Regions from separate parts of the Lacticaseibacillus paracasei subsp. paracasei genome, predicted to be linked through region 2. Evidence: predicted binding sites of a transcription regulator. Region 2 holds the regulator's gene; each other region holds the start of a gene.
What was found. Region 2 encodes HrcA, which represses chaperone genes, less so after heat shock. Its sites were predicted from a motif close to TTAGCACTCNNNNNNNNNGAGTGCTAA; they were not measured.
Positions count from the first base shown of each region.

Region 1: a site for HrcA is predicted at 2,594-2,620, ahead of clpP (ATP-dependent Clp endopeptidase proteolytic subunit ClpP). Genes of this name have one in related genera too.
Region 3: a site for HrcA is predicted at 4,254-4,280, ahead of LBPC_RS14175 (Hsp20/alpha crystallin family protein). Genes of this name have one in related genera too.

Region 1 covers NZ_AP012541.1:952,738-961,065, reverse strand. Annotated here, with positions in the region: gene LBPC_RS04830 (sugar-binding transcriptional regulator) at 1-333, opposite strand, end outside; gene LBPC_RS04825 (Ltp family lipoprotein) at 994-1,656, shown strand; tRNA gene LBPC_RS04820 (tRNA-Arg) at 1,804-1,875, opposite strand; gene clpP (ATP-dependent Clp endopeptidase proteolytic subunit ClpP) at 1,979-2,569, opposite strand; gene LBPC_RS04810 (MarR family winged helix-turn-helix transcriptional regulator) at 2,686-3,141, opposite strand; gene whiA (DNA-binding protein WhiA) at 3,527-4,474, opposite strand; gene LBPC_RS04800 (gluconeogenesis factor YvcK family protein) at 4,479-5,507, opposite strand; gene rapZ (RNase adapter RapZ) at 5,504-6,391, opposite strand; gene LBPC_RS04790 (HdeD family acid-resistance protein) at 6,554-7,093, opposite strand; gene uvrA (excinuclease ABC subunit UvrA) at 7,445-8,328, opposite strand, start outside.
Region 2 covers NZ_AP012541.1:1,570,505-1,578,832, forward strand. Annotated here, with positions in the region: gene dnaK (molecular chaperone DnaK) at 1-830, opposite strand, end outside; gene grpE (nucleotide exchange factor GrpE) at 860-1,450, opposite strand; gene hrcA (heat-inducible transcriptional repressor HrcA) at 1,627-2,673, opposite strand; gene hemW (radical SAM family heme chaperone HemW) at 2,836-3,981, opposite strand; gene ribF (riboflavin biosynthesis protein RibF) at 3,983-4,930, opposite strand; gene truB (tRNA pseudouridine(55) synthase TruB) at 4,937-5,842, opposite strand; gene LBPC_RS07745 (TerC family protein) at 5,854-6,645, opposite strand; gene rbfA (30S ribosome-binding factor RbfA) at 7,179-7,532, opposite strand; gene infB (translation initiation factor IF-2) at 7,593-8,328, opposite strand, start outside.
Region 3 covers NZ_AP012541.1:2,882,559-2,890,886, forward strand. Annotated here, with positions in the region: gene LBPC_RS14165 (hypothetical protein) at 199-1,371, shown strand; gene LBPC_RS14170 (heavy metal translocating P-type ATPase) at 1,532-3,379, opposite strand; gene LBPC_RS14175 (Hsp20/alpha crystallin family protein) at 3,745-4,182, opposite strand; gene LBPC_RS14180 (iron-sulfur cluster biosynthesis family protein) at 4,342-4,746, opposite strand; gene LBPC_RS14185 (S1C family serine protease) at 5,359-6,687, opposite strand; gene LBPC_RS14195 (MBL fold metallo-hydrolase) at 7,196-8,014, opposite strand; gene LBPC_RS14200 (two-component system regulatory protein YycI) at 8,084-8,328, opposite strand, start outside.

The sequences.
Region 1 (8,328 bases), 620 kb from region 2:
CAAACAATGATCGATTTGAAGCTGGGCAGCAAGTCGTTTTTCATCATCCTTAATTCCTAACAGCTGATTCATAAGATGATCAAGGCCATGAAATGTCTCTAACCCTTTTGCTGTTAGCACCATGCCAGATTTTGAGCTTTCCAACAAACCTTGACTACGCAGAAAATCCGTTTCTGTGCGCAAAGCACGTTCTGAGATCTTCATCTGTTCGGCCAACGTTCGCCGGCCAACTGGTGCCATCCAGTTAATAAATTGAAGGACCTGATAGCGTTTAGTGACAACGCCCATCAGATCAGGCGCGATCGCTTTGAGCCACGCAAGTTCAGTATGCATAAGGCACGTCCTTCTTTAATGGGTCATTTCACGTCCCTCCGAGTCGTTCGCCGACCCAGCAAGCTGAAAAAAATTAGGAACCCAACAAATGCTGTTTTCCTTTACCAACAAGACCAATTGTAGCAGGGGTTCCGCTTTATCGCAAGTCTGCGGCCCTAATCGTCCAGAAACAATCACATATTCGGCAAACTTGGAACATCTATTTTATTGATGTGAAGATTATTCGGATTTTACTAAAATCTGGTCCCCTCTTGCAGCCTTTTTTGAAAGCGAGTTTCGGGTTGTTTCTAATGGAATTTTCATGCGAGGGAAAGTGGCTCATTTCGTGTATAAAGTCACTAATAGCATACATCGTTTTTTCACTAGTGCATTTTGTTGAGTTCAATTTTCAGGCACGTAAACTCACCTTTCATAAAGGGAAAGTTGTTCATTCAAAATTTAACAATTCACGATTGGATCACGATTTCCCCTAAATAAGCATTGAGATTTGCTAAATTTAGCAATTTTGCATATGATAATTGAAAGCGGTTTCTTTGTGAGCGGAAAGGATGTTAACCGCAAAGTGACAACATTACTTGAGAAAGGGAGGCTTAGTTCTAGCTACAGCTAATTTTTGATTTCACTGCACCTTTTTAAGAAATCTTCATGGGGGAGTTCAAAATGAAGAAAAAGAAACCAATTTACAAGCGAATCTGGTTTTGGATCATTGTGGTTTTATTCATCATTGTTGGCGTGAATATGACGGGAAGTAAAACAAACAACTCAAATACCGCTGCGGAGAGTTCATCCTCTTCAGCGGCTGACAAAAGCGACCAGCAATCAAGTGTGGCGTCAGAGGCTACAAGCGAAAGTAAGACAGCAAATGTTCCGGCAGAATATCAATCTGCTTTGAATAAGGGAACTACCTACGCATCTGCAATGAACATGTCAAAAGCAGGCGTTTACGATCAATTAGTTTCGCAAAGTGGCGAAAAGTTTTCGGCCGAAGCGGCTCAATATGCAATTGATCACCTTAAAGCTGATTGGAATAAAAACGCGTTGAACAAAGCTAAGAGTTATGCCGATTCAATGCATATGTCAAAGGCAGGCATCTATGATCAACTGACCTCTCAAAGCGGTGAAAAGTTTACGGCAGAAGAAGCGAACTATGCCATTGAAAATGTCAAAGCCGATTGGAATAAAAATGCACTTGCCAAAGCAAAAACATACCAAAAGGATATGGATATGTCCCCTGATGCGGTTCGTGAGCAATTAACCTCTGAAAATGGTGAAAAATTCACCGCTGATGAAGCTAACTATGCCATTCAGAATTTAAATAAATAATTCGATTTCTTTATTGTTGCGAATTATTGACACAAAAGTTCTGCAAAAAACATGTAAGGCCATGGCTGCATCTTTTTCAAACCAAAACAAAAACCCCGATTTCTCGGGGTTTTTGCTGTCCTACCTTTTCCCATTTAACCGGGTTTCTGCGCAGCCCGGGAGTCGAACCCGGATTTCGAGAACCGGAATCTCACGTGCGATCCATTACACTAACCGCGCAAGTACCTAATTATATTACTCAATATGCCCTCGCTTTGCAAGTCTTTTCGGGGAAACAAAAGCGCGTTGCCACGATACGGCAACGCGCTTTTCTTTTTACAGCTTATTTTTGCGTATTTTTGTTGACCAAGATATCATCGATTAAGCCGTAATCCTTGGCTTCCTGAGCGCTCATATAATGATCACGCTCGGTGTCCTTCTTGATTTGCTCAATCGTTTGCCCAGTTGCGTCAGCCAAAATTTGGTTCATCTTGCGACGTGTCTTCAAGATTTCTTCAGCAGCGATTTCAATTTCGGTCTGCTGACCTTGGGCACCGCCTGAAGGTTGATGGATCAGGATGGTTGAGTTCGGCAATGCGAACCGCTTCCCCTTCGTCCCACCAGCCAGCAAAACGGACGCCATTGAGGCAGCCATCCCGATGGCGATAGTCTGCACATCTGACTTGATGAAGTTCATCGTATCCAGCATCGCCAACCCACTGGTGATAACACCACCAGGACTGTTGATGTAGAGATAGATATCCTTTTCAGAGTCTTGCGCGTCCAAGAAAAGCAGTTGCGCGATGACAGAATTGGCCATTTGATCATTGACTTCACCGGATAACATAATGATTCGGTCTTTTAATAGACGTGAGTAAATGTCGTAAGCACGTTCGCCACGACTAGTTTGTTCAACGACGGTAGGTACTAGCATGTCCTAACCTCCTGATAATCGTTATTAGCACTCTTAAAAGTACAGTGCTAAGTATACAACTAAAGTCAAATAAGGTCAAAGATTTAGATAAAAATCTTTGACCTTATTTTTTGATGTTAAGCTTCGGGAAAAGCGCCGTCGGGAATGGCACTTAAATGCTCATCAACCCGACTGACTTCTGACTTAATATGATCATACTCAGGCTTAGGAAGGTTCATTAATTCCATGCAGGAGCCAACGTGTTCAAAAATCTGATCACGGGCGTCCAGCGCCTTTTGGGTCAGGCTGACGTCAACTCGCCGCTCGTCTTCAGTGGAACGCTTGCGACTGATCCAACCATCTTTTTCAAGCCGTTTCATTAACGGCGTCAAGGTACCGCTATCCAGTTCAAGTGTTTGTCCGACTTGCTTAACCGACATTGTGCCATGTTCATATAGCGACAATAACGTGATGTACTGCGGATAGGTTAACTTGAACGGGGCTAGCGCTTGTGAATAGAAATGATTGTATTGTTTTTGTGCTTTGTAAATCGCAAAACAAAGCTGTTCGTTCAAAGTAATCGGTTTAACCATGCTGCTTCCTCCTAAAACTTACCTCTAAACGCGCGAACAGCTCGCAAAAGCCGTCCACACTGTGAAAAATGCGCTCATCTATCAATTATTAGCCACCATCAACACCGACGGGGCTCACGTCATTGCTTCAAGACAGTCATCTCAAAAAAGCAATGGCGCTTCTCTCTGGTTGCCAAGATCATCACGGCTCCTTCAAACAAGTCGTCGCCAAAGGGATACATCCAAGCTAAAAGACATCGACATGCGTCCAAAACAGTCAATCTTCAGCAAAAAAATAACTTGATGTCGGTTACATTGTACACGATTAGCTTGAGGAAACAAAGGGATTGATTTGTTGATTGTCAACACCCGATTATGATGAACGCAACCCACTTCGCATTAGTGCTCAAGCTTCTTCTGGTTGTTGATACCCTTCAGCAATCTGATTCAATTTCCGCAACCGGTGATTGACCCCAGACTTTGAAATTTGGCCGCTCGGCATCATCGCTCCAAGCTCTTGAAGCGAGACGTCAGGATGTGCTAAACGTAAAACTGCAATTTCCCGCAATTTGGCCGGTAAGTTATCTAGCCCAACATGGTTCTTTAAATAGTTAATATTCTCAATCTGCTTCTGTGCAGCGTCAATCGTTTTATTCATATTCGCATTTTCACAGTTAACTAATCGATTCACTGAATTCCGCATATCCCGCATGATCCGAACATCTTCAAACTTCAGCATGGCATTCGTGGCCCCAATAACCTGCAAGAAATCGGCAATCTTTTCTGCTTCCTTGAGATAAACAATGTAGCCGCTTCGCCGTTCTACGGTGCGAGCGTTCAGATTAAAATGATTCATCATTTTCAAAATACCAGCATTGTGATTATCGTATAAAGAATAGATTTCCAGATGATAACGCGAGGTTTCCGGGTTATTCACTGAACCACTGGCCAAAAAGGCACCGCGTAAATAAGAACGCATCCGCTGCGGTTCCTTCAACACCGAAGCTGGAACGGTTGTTGAAATCGCCATGGTATCCGGATCTAAAATTGATAGATCCGACAAGATGTCATTGACGCCTTCTGTTAGCCGCACAATGTATTGATAATTCTTCTTGAGCTTCATCTTACGGTGAACAACCAGATTAGCTTCGTGATGATAGACTTGGCGAATCAAGCTATAAATCCGACGTGCAATAGCCGGATTTTCGGTTTGAATATTTAACACAAAACGATGAGCCATCAGTGTCAGGCTGCCGTTCATACGAATCAAAGCAGACAGTTCAGCCTTAGCATGTTCTGGATGTACCTCGAGCTGTGTCAGTTCTTTTTTCACCAGACTGGCAAAACTTGCCATACCCTCACCTCCGGGTTTTGCCGCTGACCTGAAAAGCCAAGTTTAAAATCTCCTTGGCGACTTTATCACCATCATGAAAGACACCATGATCGCGCAACTTTAAAAAGTCTTCGGAAATCACGCGGCAGCCCATGTCTCGCAAGCCTTGATAGTTATGCTTAACCGGCGTGAGAATTTCGTTGTACTTTTGATGATCCAGATAATTATCGGGGACTGGTTCAATATTAACCAAAACCGTATCCACAAAGTTCTCGCCCATTTGTTCATTCAGAACCCGGACATGATCGGCATCGGTAAAATGCTGGGTTTCGCCTTTTTGGGTCATGATATTGACAATGTAAATCACTTCGGCTTGCGTCTTCTTCACCGCATCCCCCAGATTTTCAATCATCAAGTTAGGCAAAATGCTAGTGAAAAGACTGCCTGGGCCTAAAACAACAACATCAGCGTCCATAATCGCATCGATAACTTCTTTGACCGCCTCTGGTTTGCCATTGGCAGGATCTGTTTCTGAAACCGAAATATGCTTGATGTTTTTCCCAGCCGCTGTAATCTCAGCTTCACCAGACAGCTTTGTACCATCGGTGAATTCAGCATTTAAGGTTAACGGCGTGTTGCTGGCCGGATAAACGTGACCATCAACTTGCATCATTTCGCTTAGTTGCTGAACCGCTGGGAAAATGCCGCCTTTCATTTCAGACAGCGCGGCAATAATCAGATTGCCAATCGCATGCCCAGCGAAAAAAGCATCAGTTGTATTGAACCGATATTGAAAAATATCCAAATACAAACTCGGCAACTCCGATAAAGCCACTAGCACATTGCGAATATCACCAGGCGGCACTACGTTGATATAGTTGCGGATTGTCCCTGATGAACCGCCGTCATCGGCAACAGTCACAATTGCAGTCACATCTGCATCTTGCTCATGCAAACTATGCAGAATGACCGGCAAGCCTGTTCCACCGCCAATGACAACCACCTTTGGACGCCGACCGCGGATGACCCGAATAAATTTAGTTTCACGACTCATGAGCGATTCACCGTCTCCTTATGCTTCTTAATGTCTCGATGCGTGATATCAACGGCATATGCATCTGAAAACGCCTTACCAATCCGCTCGGCAAAAGCCACACTCCGATGCTGGCCGCCTGTGCAGCCAATCGCAATCGTTACGCTGGTTTTGCCTTCTGCCTTGTACTTTGGCATGATTTCAGACAATAGATCATAAAACTTGTTATAGAAACTTTCGGCATCTTCATTATCCATCACGTAATTGTAAACTTCCGGATCAAGCCCAGTCTTGGGCCGATAATCCTTAATGTAAAAAGGATTAGGCAGGAAACGGACATCCATGACAATATCAGCGTCTATTGGTAATCCGTATTTAAACCCGAATGACATGACTTCAATATGAAATGCTGGTTGACTACCGCTTTCCTTAAAGTTAAGGAAAATCTTTTCCCGTAACTGACGTGGACTTAAGGTCGTGGTATCAATCACAACCTGCGCGCGATTGCGTAATTCTGTGAGTAATGCACGTTCTTTTTTAATGCCGTCCATCAATCGGCCTTCCATGGCCAACGGATGAGAGCGACGGGTTTCCTTGTACCGAGAAACCAGCTCTTCATCAGTTGCATCCAAGAATAAGATGCGAGAATGAACATAGGCATTGTTGTCCAAATTAGCGAGCATATCGATAATCTGATCGTAAAAAGCACGACTGCGCAGATCGACAACAAGCGCGACCTTCGTGATCTTTCCGGATTCTTTTACCAATTCCCAAAACTTCGGCAACAAAGCTGGAGGCATATTATCGACGCAAAAATATCCCAGGTCTTCGAATGCCTGCATGGCAACGGTTTTACCGGCACCGGACATACCGGTGATAATGACAAGATCCAAACTTTCAGTCATAAAAGGCTCCTTTTTGATCATATTTATTCAAGTATAACATGCCGGGCGTGTCATTCCTATCGATCCCCGGTTTCTTTTCACCGCATCATCAAGCGTTGTTATTAAAAAACCTGATGCAGCGCAATGAATCAGCTGCATCAGGTTAAATAAAAGCGATGTTCATTAAATATTGCGTCGTGCAAAGGCAAGGACAATACATTCGATGCCGAATAGGACGAAAAACATCGACAATAATGTGACCAACGTGATGGCCGCAACCACTGGCTGCATGAACAGCATCAAAGACACAATCACTGCCAGAATATCCAAAACGAGGTAAAGGACAAACCAGCCAGTACCTGCAATCCGCAAATGGCCCACGTTGAATAGTGAACCAACTGAATCAACTAAGAACCAGATTGCAAACATCATGGTAATCGTTGCAACACCAAAATTACTGTTGACCAGGAAAATGACACCAATAACAAGGTCAAAAATCCCCATCAAGAGCGATACCCAAGCTAGTTTACCAGTGAGCTGGCGAAGCGTTGAATACCCTGCTAAAATCGCAATCCCACGAATAATGGCAACAACAGCAAAGATAAAGGTCACCGTTTTCAATGTTGCCAGCGGATAGCGCATGACGACAAATGCGGCGATCAGGAACAGGATACCAGTGATAAACTGCCCCCAGTCAAAACCAAAACTTTTTCGATTTAACATCTATTTCCCTACTTTCTTAATCCTATTCATCATAATATTAAGCACGAGAATGAGCAAATCAGAGTGTGAAACAAGTCGGTTTCTGGGCTGGCGACGCGTTGCTAGACCGGAGACAACGCTCCAAGCCCGCAAAGCTCGCGGTCTCGAAGTCGCCTAACAACATCAGTAACAAAACGCGGTCGCCGTGCTTTTTGTACTGCTGATCCCCATCCGGTCTACGATTGCTCCGCCTTGGTACTAGTGTCTCGAAAATTCTAATAAATTTCCCATATCAAAAAGGCAAACAATTTTTGGTGTCATTGTTTGCCCTTATTAACCGCCGTGAATGATGGTCCAACCTGGTCAGTCAATCTACTTCTTGCTTACTGCCTGCGCTTCATTCTTAGTTGATGTTTGCGCAGCTTCCTTAGTCCGTTGAGTGTCGCGAACGAGGATTGGTTTCAAGTATTGGCCAGTATAACTATCGGCCACATTGGCCACCTGTTCAGGTGTGCCGGTGGCGATGATCTGACCGCCGCCGTCTCCGCCTTCAGGGCCAAGATCAATGACCCAGTCAGCTGTTTTGACGACATCTAGATTATGCTCGATAACCAGTACGGTATTGCCTTCATCGACTAGCCGTTCCAACACTTCCAGCAGCCGCTTGATATCATCCGTATGCAGACCAGTGGTGGGTTCGTCAAGAATATAAAAATTCTTGCCGGTTGAAAGCTTCTGCAGTTCGCTTGCAAGCTTCATCCGTTGAGCCTCGCCACCAGACAAGGTGGTAGCGCTTTGTCCCAGCTTAACGTAACCAAGGCCAACATCCACGATGGTTTGCAACTTGCGCCGAATCTTTGGAATATTCTTGAAGAAGTCAGTGGCTTCTTCGACAGTCATATCAATCACTTCAGCAATATTCTTGCCCTTATACGTTACTTCGAGGGTTTCAGAGTTATACCGTTTGCCATGGCAAACTTCGCAAGGCACGTAAACATCAGGTAAAAAGTTCATTTCAATCTTGATGATCCCGTCGCCTTTACAGTTCTCACAGCGACCACCCTTAATGTTGAAACTAAAGCGGCCTTTTTTGTAACCACGTAATTTAGCTTCGTTGGTTTCGGCAAATAGCCCGCGGATGTCATCGAAAACACTCGTATAGGTAGCCGGATTGCTCCGCGGTGTGCGGCCAATTGGACTTTGGTCAATATTGATCAGCTTTTCAATATTTTTATAGCCAAGAATCTTTTTGTATG
Region 2 (8,328 bases):
TCAAACTGTGCCCGCGTCAAGGTACGTTCCAAATGCAACGGGCCATTAGGGCCAGCAGAGATAAATGGCAAGCTGATCTGTGTCTGGGTAACCCCGGACAGATCCTTCTTAGCCTTTTCAGCGGCATCCTTCAGCCGTTGCATCGCCATTTTATCCTTGGACAAATCAATATTGTTGTCTTTCTTAAATTCAGCAACTAACCAGTCGATGATCTTGTTATCAAAATCATCACCGCCCAAATGGGTATCACCATTGGTCGACAGCACTTCAAAGACCCCGTCGCCTAATTGCAGAATGGAAACATCAAATGTCCCACCGCCAAGGTCATAAACCAGAATCTTTTCGTCCTTGTCGCCTTTGTCCAAGCCATAAGCCAAGGCAGAAGCGGTTGGTTCGTTGATAATCCGCTGAACATTCAAACCAGCAATCTTGCCGGCATCCTTGGTGGCCTGCCGTTGGCTATCATTAAAGTAAGCCGGTACGGTAATAACGGCGTCCTTAACTGGTTCACCAAGATAATCTTCAGAGAACTTCTTGATGTATTGCAAAATCATCGCAGAAATTTCCTGAGGAGTGTATTCCTTATCGCCAACCTTGACTTTGTAGTTAGCTTCACCCATATGGCGCTTAATGGAAACAATCGTGTCTGGGTTAGTGATCGCTTGGCGCTTGGCCACTTCACCGACTTGGATTTCACCATCTTTAAACGCAACAACAGATGGCGTGGTCCGATTGCCTTCAGGGTTGGTGATAATTTTTGGCTGATTACCTTCCAGAACCGCAACAGCTGAGTTGGTAGTCCCTAAATCAATACCAATAACTTTACTCATAGTTTATACCTTCTTTATTTTCAGATTAATTATTTTGCAACGACAACCATAGCAGGACGCAACACACGATCCTTGAGGTAATACCCCTTTTGCAATACCTGCGCGACTGTGTCAGCTGGATGTTGATCATCCGCTGCGACCGTTTGAACGGCTTGCTGGGTATTGGGATCGAACTTGTCCCCGGCACCATCAATGGCAGTGATGCCGTTTTCCTTCAAAGCGCGTTCCAGATGATCGTAAACCATTTGAACACCCTTCTTCAGGGAAACTGCACTGTCATCTTTGGCCTCGGTTGCAAGCGCCCGCTCGAGATTATCAACAACTGGCAAAATGGCTTTAGCCAACTTTTGCCCATCATATTTCAACAGCTTTTGCTGCTCTTTCTCGAAGCGAGCATTCATATTTTGAATTTCTGCAGCGGCACGCAGGTATTTATCTTCAAAGTCGTCGCGTTCTTGCTTCAACTGCTCGCCGTCATGTTTACTGTTCGAAAGTTGTTCGTTAAGATCCGCGATACTTTCTTGTAAAATATCTTCTTTTAACGAAGTCTCTTTCGTATCAGCAGACTTTTCAGCTTTCTTTGCGGCGTTTGCTGCATGCTTTGCTTTTTGTTCTGCCATGGTATCCTCCTTTAACGCGTTTCCTGACGTAAAAGCCTGTCCATAAGGAACACATGCACAATGCCCAAAAAAGACCATTGCATTTGTGCGCCGATTTCTGAACGTGTCAGTTCACGCTATTCTTTAAACGCATCAGTTGGCTTAAAAACACCAACTGATGCTATTTGCTAACATGATTATTGATCAAAGTTGGCATAGTAGTCTGTCAACCGTTTAGCTAGCTCTTCGCGAAAAACGTCGAGCAAGCCGATCATCTTGGAGTACGGCATTTGCGTCGGTCCCAAGAGGGCGATCATACCGGTACCGTGACCACCAACATCATAACTAGCAGTGATCAAGCTGAGGTTCGCTAGATCAATAGGTTTTAACTCCGGACCCAGTCGCACTTGAACCGGTGTTTGGCGGATCGGGCCGCCCAGCAACTCAGTCAGATCGCCGTGATCCGCATCGATCAACGACATGATCTTTTTCAGCTCGTGAATATCCGAATCGCCAAGGTAATCCATCAAGTTCAACCGCCCGCCAACATAAAAACGTTCAGAGGCAGCTGACTTTAAGACATTGCCAAAAATATCAAGGAAGCCGTCTGGGCTGGTCAAATACTGCATTAGCATGGACGGGACATCCGTCCTCAGCCGCTGTGCTACCTGAACCAATGGCAACCCGACCAGCTGATCATTCACAATTCTGATGGCTTTTTCAAGTTCATCGGAAGAAATGGACGGCGGGACGGTGAACACCTGATTTTCGACATTACCATTATTCGTGACCAAAATGGCCATGACTTGATGGTTACCTAGTGGTACGAGTCGGAACCCAGTGAGCTTAATATTGTTGACTTCCGGACCGAGACTAATGGCGGTGTAGCTCGTCAGATTTGATAGAATCTGCGCGCTTTGTGCCACAATTTCGTCCATTTTGCTGTAACGCTGGCCAAGCTCCTGCTTGATCGTTGCCAAATCATGGCGAGAGACGCGCACGGGTTCAACAAGATGATCAAGATAGTAGCGATAGCCTTGTGTCGAAGGAACTCGACCTGAACTGCTATGGGTCTTGGTGATCAGACCGGCATCTTCCAGCGCTGCCATGTCGTTGCGGATCGTCGCAGAACTGACGTGAACCGGCAGCTCTTGCATTAACGTCTTTGAGCCCACCGGCTGGCCACTTTCAGTAAACAACCGGATGATCTCTTTTAAGACGAGCAATTGCCGTTTCGTCAACATTTTCTCACCTCACCTTTAGCACTCGTTTTATATGAGTGCTAATACAATGAATAATATACCAAGCGAGGTTAGCAAAGTCAAGGTACGATTGCTAGATTGTGAACGTTTCTAGTGAAAATTATGGCAAGTGCATTTTAACAACACAGCCGTTTCTTTTAGCACTTAAACAAGCGGCTCATCAATCAAGAAACGTTGAAAAACTTCGTTGCCAAGGAACTTGCCTTTGTTGGTCAGGCGAATGTAGCCATCTTGGCGCACAACCAAACCTTGACTGACCAGTTCCGGCACAGTTTCACCATAAATGGCGTCAACTGTCATGTGGTAGCGATCATAAAACCGCGCTTCACTGACCCCCTGCATCGTCCGCAAGCCTAGAAACATTTCTTCTTCGATCTGTTCTGACTGTGGCACCAAATGATGTTCAAGGACCGGCAAGTGGTCAGCATGTAATGGTGTTAAATACTGCTTAATAGGACCATAGTTGTGGTAGCGATCACGACCAAGATACCCAAACGCGCCAGCACCGAAGCCAAAGTACTTGTCATTGCGCCAATAAAGCAAGTTATGCTCACACTGGTACCCGTCCTTTGCAAAATTACTAATTTCATATTGATGTCGGCCATGTGCTTCCATGAGATCGATCGCATCTTGATACATATCGGCCTCGACGTCTTGGGTCGGCAAGCGCAACTTGCCCTGTCGCATCAGATTATAGAAGATCGTTTTACGTTCCAAAATTAGGGAATACGTTGAGTAATGCGGCAGATCCAGTGCCAACGCCTTTTGCAAACTGGTCAGAAAGTCATCGCGGCTTTGATCAGGTAGTCGAAAAATCAAATCAATCGAAATATTATCAAACCCGACTTGACGGGCGTTAGCAATGGCAGTGTAAACATCTTTTGCTCGATGTATCCGGCCGATTCGGCGTAATACATCATCATTAAACGATTGCACGCCAATCGACAAACGGTTGACACCATAATCATGTAGCACTTGCAATTTTTCGGTCGTGAGCAAGTCATTGGGGTTGGCTTCAAAAGTAAACTCCCCTTGATCAAAATGTAGGATATCATGAATACCCTGACACAATGTAGCCAATTGTGTCGGTGTCAGCGTGCTGGGCGTGCCACCACCGACATAAACCGTCTGAATTTTTTCTTCAGGATGTTCAGCCATCACCATCCGCATTTCTTTTAGCAGCATGGCCACATAATCATCAACTGGCTGGCCTTCGATGAAAACTTTGTTGAAATCGCAGTAGTAACAAATATGTTCACAAAATGGTATATGAAGATAAGCACCTGCCATATTAACCCTTCTTTGCGGCAAAATAATCTCGGACGGCAGTTTCATCTTTTTTCAATTGATCAATCAGGGCATCAGCACCAGCAAATTTCACTTCACCGCGTAAATAGTGATACCAGCGAACTTGAACGGTTTCGCCATAAATCATTTGATTAAAATCAAGTAAATTAATCTCAAGTGTCACGTCTCGATCGGCGCCAAACGTGACATTACGGCCAATGGAGGCCATGCCTAAATACCAAGTGGTGCCAACTTTGACCTTCACTGCATAAATACCAATGCCTGGTAATCGCTGTTGGCCAAGTGTCTCCAAATTGATTGTTGGGAAGCCAAGTAAACGGCCACGCGCCTCACCATGAACCACCTTACCAGCAGTTGTATAGGTATAACCCAGAAAATCATTGGCCGTATCAATATCACTGGAATCAAGTGCATGCCGGATTCGGGTTGAACTGACCTTTTGACCATTCTCAGCGAGTTCGGGGACGCTGATGACATCAAACCGGCCACAAGCATATTTTGGCAACAAAGCCATAGATGCAACATCCCGCTTGCCATAAGTATAGTCAAAACCTGCAACTACCGTATCCGCCTTCAGACCGACCAAATACTGATCGACAAAAGCTTGCGGCGTCAGCGCAGCGAAATCTGGGGTAAAGTGAACCACATACAAATAGTCCACGCCCAGTGACTGCATAATTTTGATTTTCTCTTCACGAGTGGATAAATACCGAATATCGGTTTCGGAAACCCCACGATAAACGACGGCTGGATGAATATTGAACGTCATCACCGCCAACGGTATCTTTTTTGCTAAAGCGATCTTCTTGCCGGTTTTAATCACCGCTTGATGGCCGCGATGGACGCCGTCAAAGAAGCCCAAGGTCAAGACGATGGGCTGTGACGGGGCCGCGGACACCTGCAATGGCGGCTGAATATCAATTGTTTTCATAAATTTTCACACATTCTTTTCATTAGCTAAAAACATTAAATCTGGCCGATACTGATCGTCTTCTCGGCGATAGATAGCCTTAAGAACGCCTGCAAAATGCAGACGAACGCGCGGAGTCTGCTGATCGAGCGATAAAAAGCGGCCATGACTGATTGCCTCAAATTGTTCTACGGTCAAATCAACTTGAGGCAGATCGGCAAAAGCAATATCAATCGGTTGAATCACATCGGCTAAAGTACCTGCCGCGGCATGCGCCTTCAATTGCTCAATGCTAACCGCCTGCTTCAACGTAAACCCGCCGCTTTTTACTCGCGTCAATTGACTCATCACCGCAGCAACTCCCAGCGTTTTGCCAACATCCACTGCTAGTGTTCTAATGTAGGTTCCCTTAGAAACATGGACCTCAAACCGAAAACGCTGGGTGCCATCAGTGGCTGAAAAAACCGGTTCATCGGTACGTGTAAACTGTGACACCGTGGCCTGTCGTTCTGGCCGCTTCACAGTTTCACCGGCGCGCGCATATTCGTAAAGCCGGCGACCATTGACTTTGACCGCCGAAAACATCGGCGGAATCTGTGTGATGTTTCCTGTCCACGCAGTCAATGCAGCATCCAACTGATCAGCTGTAAACGGCTGCGTTAAAGGCGTTTTATCAACAACTTCCCCATCCAAATCCTCGGTTGTCGTCGCAAAACCTAACGTGATTTCTCCGGTGTAGACTTTCCCACTGGCCATTAATTGCGGCACCGCTTTAGTGCCTGCACCAATCGCCAGCGGCAGCACGCCGTCCACATTAGGATCAAGGGTACCGGAATGGCCAATTTTTTTGATACCAAGAATCTTGCGGGCATGATACACCGCATCAGCACTGGTCATGCCAGTGGGTTTATATAACGGCAAAATCCCGTTCATGGCAGTTCCTTTCATGGTTTTGATTTTTTATACATACTATGATGATGTTTTTCATGCTCGACATGTCGCCAGCCGGCCCAGATGAAAACAAGCACCACTAGGACCGAAAAAAGCCAGTCTGGCGTTTTCACATCAATCATTGGCAGACTGAGACCTAGCTTAATGGCAATGAGACCTACAAGAATATAAGCTGCGGTTTCAAGTTCCGGAACACGATCAATAAAGGTGGTGATGACCTGCGCCACCAGCCGCATAGCAAAGATACCGAGACAACCGCCAATCAAAACAATCACCGGATTGCTGGACACTGCCAAGGCCGCCAAAATTGAATCAACCGAAAATACGATATCGAGACTCTCAATTTGAATGACTGTCCCCCAAAGCCCGTGAGGTCGTTTCCCATGCGTCCCTCTCTGATTTTTTGGATGGCGCACTTCATAAAAATAACTCGCACTCATCCAGACAAGATACGCCGCACCAATCGCTTTGATCGGCCAGAATTGCAATAAGTAAGTACCTAGTCCGATAGCAATGAAGCGGAATATGTATGCACCACCCATACCGTACATCAGAGCTTTTTTTCGTTCTGATTCGACCTTGAGCTGCTCGGTTTGTGCAGCGAGCACGACAGCGTTGTCGACTGATAGCATGCATTCTAGCAAGATCAAGCTGAAAATGGTCACGAGGCCGCTAACAGAAAATGCCAGTTGCCAATTATGCGCTGAGAAGAATGGTCCGTATAAGGCACCTAGTAACTTGATCGTGATCCTTCCTTTCTCAATGATTATTATTATACCGTGCAAGCTTGAAAACCTAAAGCTGTTGGGCGGTAAAGTATGGGTTTGAATTTCTTACTGATATCCCAGTTGAGGTAGAGTCGATAATTGGGGTGGCGTCCGAAAAACTAGAATTGGAGACATCTTTGAACTCTGGCGTACAAAACCAAGTTCAAAGTCTGGCTTTTAAGTTGGGACTTCAATCGAAACTATGCGATAGACAAATACACTACTGCAGAGGAAGATTTGCTTTTTCGCATGGATAGTTTTTATCGGGATTTAAAGATCCCAGTGCCAAGGCGGAGCAATCGTAGGCCAGATGGGGCTCAGCCGTGCAAACAACACAGCGACCGGGCTTTGTCGCTGATGTTGTTAGGCGACTTCGAGACCGCGGGCTTTGCGGGCTCGAAGCGCCGTCTCCGCTCTAGCTACGCGTCGCCAGCCCCAGCTGGCCGGAGATTGCGGAGTTTGGCACGGCAAGGGTCTTTTAGCCTAGATCCTTAACCCAGAAAAAAAGACCTGACCACTAGCAGCAGTCAGATCCTTCTTTTAAATGGTGCTTATTCAAGATTCTTCCGTCGTACTTCATTGATCAGTTGATCAATGCGTGCGCCGTATTGAACGGATTTGTCTTGAGCAAACTCGATTTCCGGTACTTTGAATAACCGGATACGCTGCCCGACTTCGCGGCGAATGAGTCCACTGGCCTTGTCCAGACCGGTTTGGGCTGCTTCGACTTTGTCAGGTGCATCATCGAGAATGCTGTAGAAAATGGTGGCATGTTGCAGATCACCGGTCAGTTTGACTCCGGTAATCGTCACGCCTTTAACCCGCGGATCGTTGACATCTTTCAACAAGATATCGTCAACTTCACGTTGGATCTGAGTCTCAACTCGACCGATACGATGTTTCATATCTGCCTACCTCCTTCAAAACAGTCGGTATCATTAAATCCTGAGATACGTTTGGGTTAGTTACTTCACTGGAACCTGTTCCATTGTGAAGGCTTCAATTTGATCATCGACTTTAATGTCGTTGTAGTTCTCAATGGTCAGGCCAAGTTCAAAGCCTTGACGGACTTCCTTGACATCGTCTTTAAAGCGACGCAGGGAGCCGAGTTTACCTTCGTACTTGACGATGCCATCGCGAACGAGACGGACACCAGCGTCGCGTGTAATATAGCCGGAATCGACATAACCACCGACAACGGTACCAACCTTAGAAACCGGAATTGTTTCGCGAACAGTCACTGTTCCGATCACCTTTTCTTCATAGGTTGGTTCCAGCATACCCTTCATCGCAGCTTCGACTTCTTCGATCGCCTTGTAAATGACACTGTGCAACCGAATATCAACATCGTCTTGTTCTGCTTGGGCTTTTGCCAGCGCAGTTGGGCGAACGTTAAAGCCAATGATGATCGCGTTACTTGCAGCTGCAAGGGTAACGTCACTTTCGTTAATCGCGCCAACGGCCTGATGAATAATATTCACCCGAACACCCTTAACTTCGATTTTCTCAAGACTGCCAGCCAAGGCTTCAACTGAGCCTTGCACATCGGCCTTGATGATGACGTCAACTTCTTTCAGCTGACCTTCCTTCATTGTTTCAAAAAGATTATCCAACGTGACATGGTTGGTGTTCTTACGTTCTTCTTCCTGTGCCCGCTTGGCCCGTTCTTCACCAGCAGCACGCGCGGTGCGTTCATCGGCA
Region 3 (8,328 bases), 1.3 Mb from region 2:
CGGATTATCAGGAAAAAACTAAAGAGCATGAAAAAAGGTGCAAGTTCATTCTCATTTTTGAATGAACTTGCACCTTTTTAGTAAACCCCTTATATTACAAATACATTAATGTGTAACAAAAAGAAGTTGTTTCGTGACCTGTTTGCAATGGTCTTGTTAAGTCCGGCCCGTATCATTAGGATATTGGAGGTGCCATCAATGAAGCGAAAACATATTTTCCAAATCTTGATCGTAACCCTGCTTGCAGGTTACTTAACCGTTTTTTACGGGATGCGGAATACGATCGATACCTCATTTGAACAACACGCCGTCCAAGCGGCAACGCAACAAATCAGCCAACTATACTCGTCATCCAAGCGAACTTTCCCTGCGAAACACTTATCACGATCCATGGTGACCGCAGCTCAGGCCAAGGTCAACCAATTAGTTCATAACGTGGAAAATCGCGATCAAAAGAAAATTGTCGCCAAGGACAAACGGGATGCTGACGCTGCCAGTAAAATGCTAACGATTCAAGAGGCAACTAACGCCCAGAGTAGTAATCTGGCGCAGATCGAATCGGAAGGTACCCGAGCCAGTGCAGCCTATAAGGCCATTGTCGCAATCAAACCGGCATTTGCAGCTGACTATCAGCAAGCTGTCACACAACTTTACAAGAAATCTTTAGCGATTGCGCAGATCAAAAAACTTTATAACGACCAGAATTTACAGCACCCAAAGGCCGATCTGAGCAGCAGTAACATTGACCTAGCCATCAACGCCATTGAAAATGTCGAAAATCAGGACTTTGCCAAAAACGTGTTGCCATTGGTCCAAGTAGCGAAGAAATCACAAGCTAACAATGATACGACCGTGGCAATGGAATCGACAGACACATCTTCAACCAAGCAAACCGCAACTACTGGTCGGCAAAATCAGCAAGACACTGGTGAACCAGCTAACGGCGTGTCTGGGAATCACGCGACAACTGCAGGTCAAGCTTCTGATCAAACAAGTCAACCGAGCCAGAAAGCTCCGAGTCAACCGACTACTTCACCGAGTGGGACAAGTTCAAGCACCGACAATAATGCTGGTGCAAGTGCTTCCTCGTCAATATCAGCATCAGCCAACAAAGCAGAGCCCATGACGGCCGTTTTGAGCGGCGGTTTGTATAAAACCTATGACGATGCAGTTGCATCCATCAAAATCCAAGGCAAAGCCGTTGATGACATGACGATCAGGTCTGTCACAATGAGCGACGGTTCCTTTCAGTGGACTTGGGGACCAAACGGCGACAGTGGTAGCAGTAGTTCAAAACCAAGTTCCTCTGCGCCATCTTCTTCCAATCCCACAGGGCAAGATGCAAACAAAAACAGTCAACCGCAGCATTAGACCTTTGCTACTTTCAAAAATCGCTGATAATGGCCTCTTCACCCACCATCATCGGCGTTTCGCTACGTTATCATATGATTCAAACAACGTTTAAGTCTCACAAAAGACCCGCATCAGTTCGACAGCTACGTCGAATTGATGCGGGTCTTTGGGTTTTCTACTAGTTGATCTGCTGAATCTGTTCACGTTCAGCAGTTGCCCGGACAGGATCCACAAGTGCCTGCCGATGCAAGCCATTGCGCGCTCGCAGAGCATAGAGAATCGTCACGGTATCGACAACTTCTTGCAGCATTGCGCCAATAATTGTTGGAATGACACCGAAGCTGGCGATTAACATCAAACCTGTACAAATCGCAATGCCGATGAGGACCGCTTGCTTGGCAATGACCATGGTTTCCTTAGCAATTAAAGTGGCCGCAGCAACTTTCGCCAAATCGTCGCGCAGAACCACGGCATCAGCCGATTCGCTTGCCGCGGTTGCCCCATGTGCACCCATTGCAATGCCGACATCAGCAATCGCCAATGAAGGTGCATCATTGACACCATCACCAACCATCACAACTGGCCGGCCATCCTTAGGGACGTTATCCAAAACTTCAATCTTCTGTTGTGGCAATTGTTCCGCATAGACTTGGTCAATGCCGACCTGTGCCGCCACTTTATCAGCGATTGACTGCTGATCGCCAGAAATCATAATCAGCTTAGCATCATTTAATTCGTGCAGTTTCGTCATCGTTTCTTTTGCTTCTGGACGAATCTGATCGGAAAATGTGATCGCACCTGCGTACTGGCCATCAACATTCACATACACGGCAGTCGTATCAACCGTAGCCTTCGTCCCAGCAAACTCGGCTTTACCGACCTTGACTTTGCGGCCATCCACCGTGGCATTAACGCCAAAGCTAGTTGTTTCCGACACATCTGTCGCTGGCAGCCGATCAGCTGTCGGCACAGCATCTGTCAGTGAACGCGCCAAAATATGAGTCGATTGACCTTCCGCACTTGCGGCTAGCTTCAAAAGCTGATCCTGTGAGAAACCGGCTTGTGGCAAAATCGTCGCAACTTTTAAAATACCGCGTGTCACGGTGCCGGTTTTATCAAAGGCAAAGGTTTTAGCATCACTTAACTTTTCTAGCGTAGTCCCTGACTTGACAATGATCCCGTTGCGGCTATTACGACTCATGCCGGAGACCATCGCAATTGGCGCGGCCAGAATCAGCGGACAAGGCGAGGCCACAACCAATACCTGTGCAAAACGAACTGGGTCGCCAGAGAAGAACCAGCCAAGACCCGCAATCACATAAGCAATCAACGTAAACGGTACCGCATAACGATCAGCCATCCGAACAAAATGTGCTGGTCGCGCTTCGGATTCCTTAACCAGTTTAATAATCCCTTGATACTGACTATCTTCAGCCCGTTGCGTGACCTTAACAGTTAGGGCAGCGTCACCATTGACGGTCCCAGACATAATGTCACTACCTGCGTTTTTGGCAACCGGTTTAGATTCACCCGTCAAACTGGCTTCATCCACCAAACTCTCACCTGCCAAAACCGTACCATCAACTGGCACGACTTCCTGCGGCTTAACCAAAATCGTTTCGCCAACTTGGACGGCCTCAACTTCAACATCTTCAACGTGTCCATCAACCATACGATGCGCGGTTGTCGGTGCATTTTCGAGTAATTGCTTTAATTCACTGCTTGCTTTTGTTGCTGCGTAGCTTTCAAGCGCATCGCCACCAGTCAGCATCAATAACACGATCATCGCAGCCCAATACTGGCCAACCGCCAAGGTGGCAACAACCGCCGTAATGGCAAGCAAGTCAACACCGAAGTTACCAGAACGAATTGTCTTCACCATGCCCCAGAACATAATTAAAGCAATGATTGACCCCATCACCGTGATCAGCCCTTGCGCGATCAATGGTTGCTTTAAACCGAAAGCAAAGACTAGCGCAATGGCACTTACAGCAAGCACCATCATTAATTGCCAGTTCTTTTTCATCACTGCCACTCCCTTTTTCTAAGTACCCCAATTATAACCATTACAATCTGAAAGCACAACCTTTTTTAGAACGAATATAATCTGTCCCACTTAGATGCTCGACATTCATGGTTTCTATTAATTGAGCCATGGCTAAACTCTTCTACCGAAAATTAACTCAAGTGTCCATCATCCCCAACCAGAATCTTAAACCGGCAATGATTGACCCCGTTAATTTTATGGCTTCCCTAATATTCACTTCATATTATACGCTTCTCATATGATAAGGCTCACATAACTTGCTTTTTTAACAAAATAAAAGACCGCACCATTAAAATCGGTACGGTCTCTCGTATATAAATGAAGCTAGGCAAATAATTCGTAGATCAATCAATGTTGATCTGATGATTGCCCTTTTGGTCGCTTGTCATTTTTGGCAGATCGATCGTCAGGACACCATCATTGACCTTGGCGCTGATCTGACCTTCATTGACATTTGGCAGCCGATAACTACGACTCATGCGGCCATAGCTACGTTCTGACATTAACATGTTACCGTCGTTGTCAGCATGATCAGCCTGCTCCTCATGTTTAACGGCAATGCTGAGCACATCACGATCGTAACTCAGACTGATATTTTGCTTCTCAATGCCAGGCACATCAACTTTCACAACATACGCCTGATCGTTTTCCTGAATATCAGTCTTTAGAACCCGACTGCGATCAACATTTGCTGGTGTCAAGCTGTCAAAAAGATGACGACCCAAATCGTTAAAGAAAGGATCGCTCAGCCAATCATTACGACGCATCAAATCATTAGCCATATTCGAATACTTCCTTTCATATCGAAGGCGTTTCATGTCTTCCCTACAACACCTTTAGTATACCACAAAAATTAGCACTCGCAAACGTCGAGTCCTAATTTTGTGGTCCTATTCAATGACTGGTTGATGCAAAAAGTGACTTAATAGCCCAGAGCTACCTTAGCAAATTTTGCTGCCCAGTTTTGTCATGTCATCCCGACGTTGTGCATCATTTTGTGGTAAGGCAGCGTCCTTATTCAAGGTCACAGCCCCATCAAGAATGCCGCTGTCATCACGCAGAGCCAACGATGCGTTTTTGAAATCAAGTGTCAGACCACTGCCGAAATAATCCGTTTCTGGGTCACCCGTTGTCAGTTTGAAACCAGCTTCGTTGTCCAGTGGCAGCGCATAATCTTGATCATCCTCATCGGCAACCACTAACTGATATTTATTTCCAATGGCACAAGAACCGCCAAGTTTGGAATATTTGCTTGAGCCGTCATCCAGTGCCAAGAATAACCGTTGATCCTGATTGACATGATCCTTCAAGTAAGTGACTGCTGCTGGTTTGATTGAGATTTGCATCCGAACCATCCTCTCTATTGAGTTGTGCACAACCTTTTACCTTCTTTATCGTACTCACATTTCCAAATGAAGTCAAATTCCGAGTTTTTCGCAACGACCAACAGGTTATCCACACGTCTTATCCACATGTTCATAACTTCATACGCCAAATATAGTATTAAGTATTCGAATTGACACCAAATAGGCGATTTAAAAAATTCAAGCAAAAAATTTTTTAAAAAGAAGTCATCCACAGTTTTTGATCGTTCGATTTCACAAACTTCAGCTCACGCATCCCGTTCCAGCCGCTGGGAACAAACGTTTTGTCACAAGTTAAAAAAGTTTATCCACAGGTTATCCCCAAGTCAGTGAATAACTTAGTCACACCCCAGAATCTTAGTTATGAACAGTATCCACAGAGTTATCCACAGGTAAAGCATCAACTTTAGGTAAAAGTTACCCACTCTTGACAAATCTTTTTCTTGAACTTTTCCACAGGTTGGCCCCTTGAATTTTCGGATAAAAGCTCAAAACTGCAGAGAAACCGCTTGCCACTAACTTCGCAAGTGCATCAAAAAATCCTCGAGCCAGAAACGAACATTTTCTGACTCAAGGATTATCTATTTGTGTGATTTAGTTCTTAAGGTCGCTTGTCGTTTGCGACAGCTTCACAGAGACTGTCTGCTGTTCTCCGGCACGATACAAAGTTAATTTAATCGTGTCGCCAACCTTGTGCTTGTATAGCTGTGTATGCAAGGCTGCTGTGTTTGAGGTGCTTACCCCATCAAGGGCCGTGATCACATCATACTGCTTCAAACCAGCAGATTTAGCACTGCTGCCGCTGGTAAAGCCAGCAACCACAACACCATCCGTCACACTAGCAGGCAACTTCAGAACCGATTTCTGCTGTGTTGCAGAAACAGTGGATAAGTCACGAACTTCGATGCCAAGCGCTGGTCGAACCACTTTCCCGTTAGCAACGAGTTGATTGATGATTGAAACGACTTCATCACTTGGAATTGCGAAGCCCATGCCTTCAATGGTGGCATTACTGCCAGTGTTGCCGGATAATTTCATAGAGTTAATACCGACGACTTGCCCTGAAAGATTAATCAGCGGACCACCGGAATTCCCAGAATTAATCGCTGCATCCGTTTGAATAACCGTTGCCTGGCCTGTTGTGTTACCACTGTCATCAGTGACATCCACTGTCCGACTCTTTGCGCTGACAATCCCTTTCGTCACACTTGTCGCGTATTGGGAACCGAGCGGAGAACCAATCGCTAAGACAGTTTGACCGGTAGCAATCTTGCTAGAATCTCCGAAGCTGGCTACTGTATTGACCTTGCTACCATCAATTGTCAGCACTGCCAAGTCAGACGTCGAGTCCGTGCCAACAAGACTGGCCGTTAGTTTCGTACCATCGCTCAAAATGACTTCCAACTTATCTGAACCACTAACAACATGGTTATTCGTCACGATATAAGCTTTGCCATCTTTCTTTTGATAAATGACACCCGATCCTTCACTGGCCTCTTGAAGACTGGACGAACTGCTCTGCGAACTACTACTGCTTTGACTGTCTTGTCCAAAAATACCTTCGAGACCGCCAAATGTGTCTAGACCATCACTGTTGCTCTCGGCTTTTTGCATATTCACAACGGAAACGACAGCGCCTTTAACCTTCGCAAAGGCTTGTTCCGATGCACTGTTTTCATTAACAGAAACGTTGGAAATCTTGGTCGTACCGGCTTTCCCTGACGTATCGGTTACACCGAGACTTTGACTGTGGTTGATTGCCAAATAGGCAGTCCCGCCGCCAACACCGCCACCTATCAAGGCTGCCACAACAGCAACAATCGCAATCTGCCTCCAGCCACTATTCTTAGGCTTTTTTGGTGCCCGCTGTGGCTGTTGCTCGTTTTGTGGTGTCTCTTGAAAGTTATGACTTCCATTATCCATAACGGAATTCCTCCTTTAAACGCGCTCGTTTGCCCAGAAACTGACTCATAAGACCTAGCCGTTTGGCTGAGGCCGCTGATACATTGGTTTTTACCTGGACTAGTTCGCGCTCTATGGGCAGTTCTAACTCGCCCTGATTACATTTATAATTGTAAGGGGCAATTTTGACGAAATTATGAACAATCTCGGGATTTTTTAATACAGTCTCAGACCCGCGGTATCGCGATATTAGTTCGTGGGGTTGCTTATTTTTTGCACCATCAATAAAAAATGAAAGGCAGTGAATATGCGACCGGATTTTTGGGTCGGGATATTCACTGCCTTGGGTAGCGTGTGGTAGCGTTGGATGACGGAAAATGCTTAAGACGCCACCGCTGCTGCTGCGGAAACGCGCTCGCAGTCGCAGAAACCTCCATGTAAGGACCTCAGGCGCAATGGCCAAAGCCCAGCCATCACGCCTGAGGCCACTTACATTCCGGTTTCTAAGCGCTCCTGCTCGCGCTTTGCTTTATACCACAAACAGCGGATCTGCAACTGCAGGATCGGTGTCGTAGATACGAAAGTCGTGATCGACGGCTAGGCCTTGTTGAGCTAATAGTGAAGCGACGGTTAGGTGTGCGAGTGGTTTATTATTGTTGTGCGGAGAAAGGTGTCCTAAATAAATGCGCTTGGTTCGCAGCCCGATAACATCCATCAAGGCATCAGCGCCGTCCTCATTGGAAAGATGGCCTTGGTCGCCTAAAATACGCTGTTTTAGTGGCCATGGATAAGGCCCCGTTCGTAACATCTCAAGATCATGGTTACATTCCATGACATAGGCATCTGCATCACGAATGGTACCTGCAACACGGTCAGAAACATACCCTGTATCCGTTAGAATCGTGAAGGTTTTCCCGTCATGATGGAACTGATAGAACTGCGGCGCCGCAGCATCGTGTGAAACGCCGAAACTCTCAACATCCAAATCACCTAATGTCAACGTTGCGCCCATGTCAAAAAGCCGCAATTGGTCTTCTGGAATTTTGCCAACACTTTTGGGCAGTGCCGCAAAGGTTTTTGCATTCGCATACACACTCAGTTTCGGATAACGTCGTGCTAAAACACCGACACCACGGACATGATCACTGTGTTCATGGGTGATGAAGACACTATCGACATCTGTCAGGTCGCGCCCGATGCTTTGCATCAGCGTCTCGATCTTTTTGCCGGACAAGCCGGCGTCGACCAGCACCTTATGACCCGGCGTTTCAATATAGGTTGCGTTGCCTGAACTGCTGCTAGCAAGGACACTGACACGCATCCCAAAATCTTCGCCCACGATCAACATCTCCCATCTTCTACCATTTAACTGATGAACAAATTGATCATCCAGTTGTTATTTCATTACATTCTAACACTAATTGTCATTACGATTCTTCATAACGGTTCGGGTAATGGCATTCACGCGTTTAACCGTCACATTGCCGGTTGCACGGTTTTTAACACCGATATACCACGCTGGCACGTAAACCGTGCTCCCCTTTGCATCTAACAAGTAACTATAGGCCAATTTAGTAGATACAATCGCGGAATTGTTCGGAATATCGTTATCTCGATACAACGTAATCACCGCATCCTGTTCACTCATTAAATTTAAGCGGT